Regions from separate parts of the Peribacillus sp. NPDC101481 genome, predicted to be linked through region 2. Evidence: riboswitches for the same ligand, from Rfam matches in the RefSeq annotation. Region 2 holds a riboswitch; each other region holds the start of a gene.
The links. A riboswitch is a leader RNA that binds a small molecule or an ion and turns the genes downstream of it on or off. The one in region 2 is predicted to bind cyclic di-AMP.

Region 1: it holds a riboswitch for cyclic di-AMP, as region 2 does, so the genes downstream of both, ACIROD_RS25880 (cation:dicarboxylate symporter family transporter) here and ACIROD_RS09070 (APC family permease) in region 2, are expected to answer to the same signal.
Region 3: it holds a riboswitch for cyclic di-AMP, as region 2 does, so the genes downstream of both, ACIROD_RS21815 (TrkH family potassium uptake protein) here and ACIROD_RS09070 (APC family permease) in region 2, are expected to answer to the same signal.

Annotation. Positions count from the first base shown of each region.
Region 1 covers NZ_JBIWNJ010000010.1:8,228-10,500, reverse strand. Annotated here, with positions in the region: gene ACIROD_RS25880 (cation:dicarboxylate symporter family transporter) at 37-1,296, opposite strand; cyclic di-AMP (ydaO/yuaA leader) riboswitch at 1,469-1,616, opposite strand; gene ACIROD_RS25875 (efflux RND transporter periplasmic adaptor subunit) at 1,818-2,273, opposite strand, start outside.
Region 2 covers NZ_JBIWNJ010000001.1:1,871,512-1,873,784, forward strand. Annotated here, with positions in the region: gene ACIROD_RS09070 (APC family permease) at 1-1,148, opposite strand, end outside; cyclic di-AMP (ydaO/yuaA leader) riboswitch at 1,287-1,433, opposite strand; gene ACIROD_RS09075 (GtrA family protein) at 1,780-2,235, opposite strand; gene ACIROD_RS09080 (glycosyltransferase family 2 protein) at 2,195-2,273, opposite strand, start outside.
Region 3 covers NZ_JBIWNJ010000004.1:28,553-30,825, reverse strand. Annotated here, with positions in the region: gene ACIROD_RS21815 (TrkH family potassium uptake protein) at 1-1,135, opposite strand, end outside; cyclic di-AMP (ydaO/yuaA leader) riboswitch at 1,288-1,430, opposite strand; gene ACIROD_RS21810 (hypothetical protein) at 1,762-1,953, shown strand; gene ACIROD_RS21805 (TetR/AcrR family transcriptional regulator) at 2,166-2,273, opposite strand, start outside.

The DNA.
Region 1 (2,273 bases), on a different contig from region 2:
AAATCCAGAGTGACATTTCACTCTGGATTTTTTGTATTAAGAAACTTGTTCTAATTCTTTTTTGGAAGGCGGGTTGAATTGACCTTCCCATTTAGAGATAACGATTGCCGCAAGTGAATTACCGATAACGTTTACTACTGTACGTCCCATATCAAGAATACGGTCAATACCGGCAATGAATGCTAGACCTTCAATAGGAATACCGACAGTTCCCAATGTCGCTAAAAGAACTACGAAAGATACACCTGGTACACCCGCAATCCCTTTGGATGTGATCATTAACACTAGCATTAGCGTAATTTGCTCATACATGCTTAAATCGATTCCGTACATTTGAGCGATGAAGATAGCTGCTAACGCTTGGTATAATGTAGAACCATCAAGGTTAAAAGAATATCCAGTCGGAATAACAAATGTAGCAATATGTTTCGGACATCCCGCTTTTTCCATTTTTTCCATGATCTTAGGAAGAACCGCTTCTGAACTTGCAGTAGAGAAAGCAAGAATCAATTCTTCTTTTAGAAGTTTAATCAACGTAAAGATATTGAATCCGACAAATTTCGCAATAAGACCAAGAATGACTATTACAAAGAAAATCATTGTTCCGTAAACAGAAAGCGCTAACTTTCCTAACGGAATTAAAGATTCCAAACCGAATTTGGAGATCGTCACACCGATTAGTGCAAATACACCGATAGGAGCGAATTTCATGACCATGTTAGTTAGGTAGAACATTCCTTCAGCTACACCTTGGAAGAAACGGAATACTGGTTTACCCTTTTCACCGATGGCCGCAATACTAAGTCCAAACAACACGGAGAAGAAAATGATCGCTAGCATATCGCCTTCTACCATGGCTTTAACTGGATTGGATGGCACAATGTGAACGATTGTATCTACGAACGATTCATGCTGCTTAGTTTCTGCTGTATCAACATAGGTAGAAATATCAGTTTGTTCTAGCTTGTCCATATTTACACCAACACCAGGCTGGATGATATTCGCTGAAATTAAACCAACAGCAATCGCTATCATAGTTACTACAACAAAGTATGATATTGATTTAGCTCCAAGTTTACCTACTGATTTTAAATCGCCTACACCTGCAACTGCAACGATAAGACTTGACACAATGATTGGTACTACAATCATTTTAATCATTCGTAGGAAAATGTCTCCGAATGGCTGTAAAAAGTTTTGGGCCGTCTCACTACCATAAAAAATGGCACCAACGATAATCCCTAAAATTAAACCAATGAAAATTTGGCTAGCTAAACTTAATTTGAATTTCTTCATTTACTTTCCTCACCTTCCATAAAGTCTTTGATGCAAAAACATTTTTGTCTCGGTAAGGGAAACAAGATACTAATAAAAGAAAGTAATTTTTCTTTTTTTGAAAAACTCTGTCTTTACGCCGAAAAAAAAGACACTTCATGTGTCGATTTCTTATTGGCGTGAATATTCACACATGTTCCCTTAAAGACGCTGACGAGGTTAGCTGTCGGGTTAGGAATTGGAAACACAAATGCCCTTTCATTTCTGAATTCACCCCTAGCGGATAAAATCCACAAAAATGGGTCCCCCGTTCTTGGAATAAGATTAAGCGAGTTAACTTATAATAAAATATTATACTAAAAATGATAATCTGTAAATATTTATTCGCATTAGTTCTAGAAAAAATCTTTAAATATATCTGAATATTCTGTATTAGAGACTATTGTATCTATAATTACTCTTCCCGATTTTTAATAATATAAGTTATATTGATATATAATTAATCACTAATTTGACATCACCTCTCTTGATGAAAGAAGCGGTTATTTTTCCAATACGCCAAGTAACAGATATCTTACTTTTTCCCTAGAGGTGAATTTTTTATAAGTTGCTGCCTTCACTTTTCCAAATTGGATTGGGGTAATGAAATAAGAATGGTTCTTCGACACATCCGGCTCCATTAGAATGACGTCACCTACCGACGGTCCGTTTATGATTTCTTGCTTCCCTTCAGCCTTAAGCCCTTTTGTAATGTAATGTTTATCCACATAGCCATTTTTAGTCAATTTGTAAATATAAGGCTGTTTATGGTTTTTTATGGCTTCTATAGGAATGGAGGGTACACCGGCTTTCTCATTGGTTATTACAGTAAGATTCACTTTGGATCCCACCAACAAAGCTTCCGTTTCTTCACCTTCCGGTTCGATTAGTGCCTGAAATGGAAATCTGTTATCCTTTTTTAATGACGGCTCTTCAGCGGGATAGGAATGGATGCGACC
Region 2 (2,273 bases):
GGAATGAATACCCCTACCGCATAAAGCGGAATGAGATTTTCAGTATGTCCTTCAAATGCGACAATCAAGATGATGGATGCAAGTCCCAGTATGATGATTCCATTGGAATACCCTAATCGGTCCCCTCTGATCGTAAACGCCCTTGGTATGAATTTATCCTTCGCAAGATTTACCGCAAGCAGAGGGAAAGCCGAATAGCCAGTATTGGCCGCAAGTATCAAGATCAGGGCAGTCGTACCTTGAATGAAGAAATACATGAAATTCCGTCCAAAGATCTCTTCAGCAATCTGGGAGACGACAGTTACCTCTGCGCTGGGAACAATGCTTAAATAATAGCCTAAGAATACGATTCCCGAAAATAATACAGCTAGCAATGAACCCATCGCTATTAAAGTTTTCGCAGCATTATTCGGGGCTGGATCTTTAAAGTTCGGGATTGCATTGGAAATTGCTTCTACTCCTGTCAAGGCGGAGCTTCCTGATGCAAATGCTCTTAGCAGTATAAATAAACTGATGCCCGCTACCGGAGTCCCGATTGATGTGTGCAATTCAGGTGAAACTCCTCCTGTTAAAATCTTGTAAATTCCAACACCGATCAAGATGAACAAGGCTAAAACGAATAGGTACACCGGATAGGCCAAAACAGAGGCTGACTCCGTAACCCCCCGAAGGTTCAGGATTGTAAGTAGAATCACGAATATGATGGCAATGACGACATTATAGGAATGCAGGCCAGGAAAAGCGGACGTGATTGCATCTGTACCTGCAGAGACACTTACAGCCACAGTTAATATATAATCTACCAATAAAGATCCTCCAGCTATCAGCCCTGGATTGACTCCTAAATTGTTTTTTGAAACCACATAGGCCCCCCCGCCATGCGGATAAGCGAAAATGATTTGTCTATAAGACAAAATCAAAGCAGCTAAGAGGATCAATACTCCGATCGCGATAGGGATGGAATACCAGAATGCTGCAGCACCGACCGTTATCAGGACGATCAATATTTGCTCCGGCCCATATGCAACCGAAGACAAAGCATCAGAAGATAATATCGCCAAAGCCTTTGTTTTGTTAAGCTTTTGTTCACCAAGTGCATTTGACTTTAAAGGTCTCCCAATCAAGAACCTCTTTATAGAAGATAACATCAAGATTTCACCACCATAGTTAATTTATAAGTTTATGTTACCCAGCTGTAGCAAAAAACTAGACGAAACATAAAAATGCCTACAAGTCATAGCTAAATAGACCTGTAGACATCAATTTTTTTGTCTAACAAGCTCCACCTTCCTTCTCATATAACGCTTACGAGGTTAGCTGTCGGATTCGGACCTAAGAGTAGCCCTACCTTTTTAAAAAGGATTCACCCCTTGGATTGTAAACAATCCCAATAACGGGTCCCCCGCACCATAAGGTTTAAGCGATTTAGAAATATGAAACTGTTGATTATCATACTCCCGTGAAATGGAAATGTAAATGAAAATTTTGCTCAAAAATAAATAATTCTTTGTAAGTGAGGTTTTGTTCTTGGCTTATATAACATAAGTCATGCAATGACATGATTCGAAGGTAGGAAAGGAGGTAAGTAAAGGTCAAAATCCAGGGGCATATGAACAAAAGGTGGTCCGAAAAGGAAAAAAATCACCTTCATGAAGAATGCGATGAATTAACCAGATCTGCCCCAGCTCGGATCGTCATTAAAAGGGTAAACTTGCATTAAATATCAAATTCCGCTTTTATTCCCGTCCAATAGGGGCACTATTCCACTGATTCACCTAATTAGTTCCTTCCTTCTTGAATTGGTCTCAGATTGCTTTTTTTAAAGACAAAGTATTTCTGGCCAATATAGTTAAGCACGGTATAAAAGATTGTTCCTATGAGAACAGCCAAATTTTGTTGTATGGATAAATGGACGGATCCTTCCAGTGATTCCGCAATGGCTTGGCCTATAGAATAAGCGGCGGAATAACAAATCAGGATGACGCATAAGAAACGGGCAACTCCTCGCCGCCATTCTATATCACTTTTAAAGGTAAAAGTCCTGTTCAAAAGAAAACTCGTTACTGCTCCCGTTCCATTGCCGAAAAAGGTGGAGACCCAGTAAGATAATTCAAGAACATTCATAAGAAAAAGCATGATGGAAAGTCCAACCGCTGTATTGACTATCCCAACCAATAAAAAGCGGATAAAGGAGTTAGTGTGTTTTAGATAGTTTCTCAATACTGTTCCGTTCATTATCTAGTTGCTCCCGTTTTTTTAAATCGAGCGGATTA
Region 3 (2,273 bases), on a different contig from region 2:
CTTCGAACAAAATCATCAAAAAGTCAGTTCCGCTTTCAGTGATGGTCAGCAGAATGGAGATGAGTGAAACCATGAATACGCCAATGAATGTAACGGATAATGCTTTAAAAATCGTTTCATTCACAATGCGGTGACGGAATAATACCACATCACCCTTTCCTTTAATCTGTGACCAAACGGTACCGACAAGCGTCGCCAATGTAGTCGTTTTAATCCCGCCGCCAGTCGATCCGGGTGATGCCCCGACGAACATCAGAAAAATGATGAGCAGTAATGTTGGTTGAGTTAAATCAGGGATATTCAGCGTATTGGAGCCTGCCGTCCTTGGTGATACCGATTGAAATAATGATGACAGCGTTTTACCCATGAAAGATAAAGGCTGCAATGTCTTGGCATTGCCGAACTCGAATAGAAAGATTAAAATTGCTCCGGCAATCGTAAGGGTTAAGCTAGTCGCTAGAACGATCTTCGTATGTACTGATAAACGATGGGTATTCCGATATTCATATAGTTCATTCATTACGATAAAACCTATTCCTCCAAACGTGATGAGGAAGGCGACGGTAAGGGTTACGAATGGATCCGATACATATGGGGTCAAACTCCTGAATTCCCCCATTAAATCGAAGCCGGCATTATTGAAATTCGAGATGGAATGAAAAACCCCGTAATAGACCGCTTTAACGATTGGCATGTCAAAAGAAAAGCGAATCGATAAGATAAGTGCACCCATGCCTTCAATGATGGCCGTGAAAATTAAAAGCCGTTTCACTAATCTGACTACACCCGCCATGGATAGATTATTTAACGACTCCTGCAGAACTAACCTGCCTTTTAAAGAAATCTTTTTGCCTAAAAGGAAAAAGATAAACGTCGCAAATGTCATGAACCCTAAGCCGCCTACCTGAATCAGTGTTAAGATGACCAACTCACCAAAAGTGGTGAAGGTCGATCCCGTATCCACAACGACCAGTCCTGTTACACATGTAGCGGAAGTCGAGGTGAATAAAGCATCCAGAAAAGAAAGACCATGGCCATTTTCTGTGGAAATCGGCAGGGTCAATAAATAGGCCCCGATAAGTATCAGGATGGCAAAGCCAAGTACAAGTATTTTTGGCGGATCCAATTTTGTCATTCTCAAATGATCATCCCTACTGTATGACTTTTAATCATCAATCTGCTTTTCGAATCTTTTTAAAGGCATAATAAAAAGACCTGCGAAAACATCGAATAGCTGTATTGCCACAAAAAGCGTGCAAAAAAAGCTCCCGAAATAGGCGGTCTTATGACCTCCTTCGCTTTAGCCGACGAAGTTAGCTGACGGGTAGGATGGCGAAAGAGCTGATCTCATCCCTTCTGCAAGGCAGAATTAACCCCAAATGATTGGGTCCTCCGTACTCAATTTCCATGAGTTTTGGCCGAAATGCATTAAATTGATAAACGTATTCTACTCCCATCATTTAGCAGTTGTAAACCCCTAAATCGTAAAAAAATATTTCTTTAACAAAACTGAAAATTTACGTTTTATTTACATTTAGAAAACGTATTGACAAATATTAGTTAGCACATTATGATAGGTTCGATTAATCCAATTATGATAACCGGCATCGATGTACTTTATTCAATAATTTCAAGCAGAACATGCGATGCCAATCAAAATTTTCTAACATATATTTTATGTTTCTTTTGTAAATGATAAAGAAAAAAGCATTGCATTTGTATTTAAAGATTCAAGACATTTTATTAAAAAGGCGGGCAATTATGGAGAAGACGTTCAATAGATATGTTATTAATGCTACAGGCAAGGGTGGCCAGACATATTTAACACAATGCCAGGATAAAGATGCACTAAGGAAATGGATAGCCGATCATGAGGATCAAATCATTATGGATGAGTTAAGGATAACGGATAAGAAAAAGAATCCGTTCTTAAAATTGTTTTCCCTAAGGTAAATCAACTGCATCCAACATTCATTAGCGGTATTCAATTATTTATTCCCTGTGTTCTATCCGGAATGCTGAGCGAAAAATCCATATCTTGTTTTGCTTTGAAACTCATTTATTATAATGAGTTTTTTTGCGTTGGTTATTTAGAGGCAAAAGCGAAGGAAAAAATGTAATCCGATTTAAAGGCATGTTGATGGAACCTGCCTTTAATGAATCGTTCATTGGATGAATGTGCGCAATTGGCTGATGAAGTTCAAGATTTGAAAATGGATTTTCGCCATTTCTTCCGCCGTTTGTTTTTCACAGTTCTCTAGCCACTCAGTAAT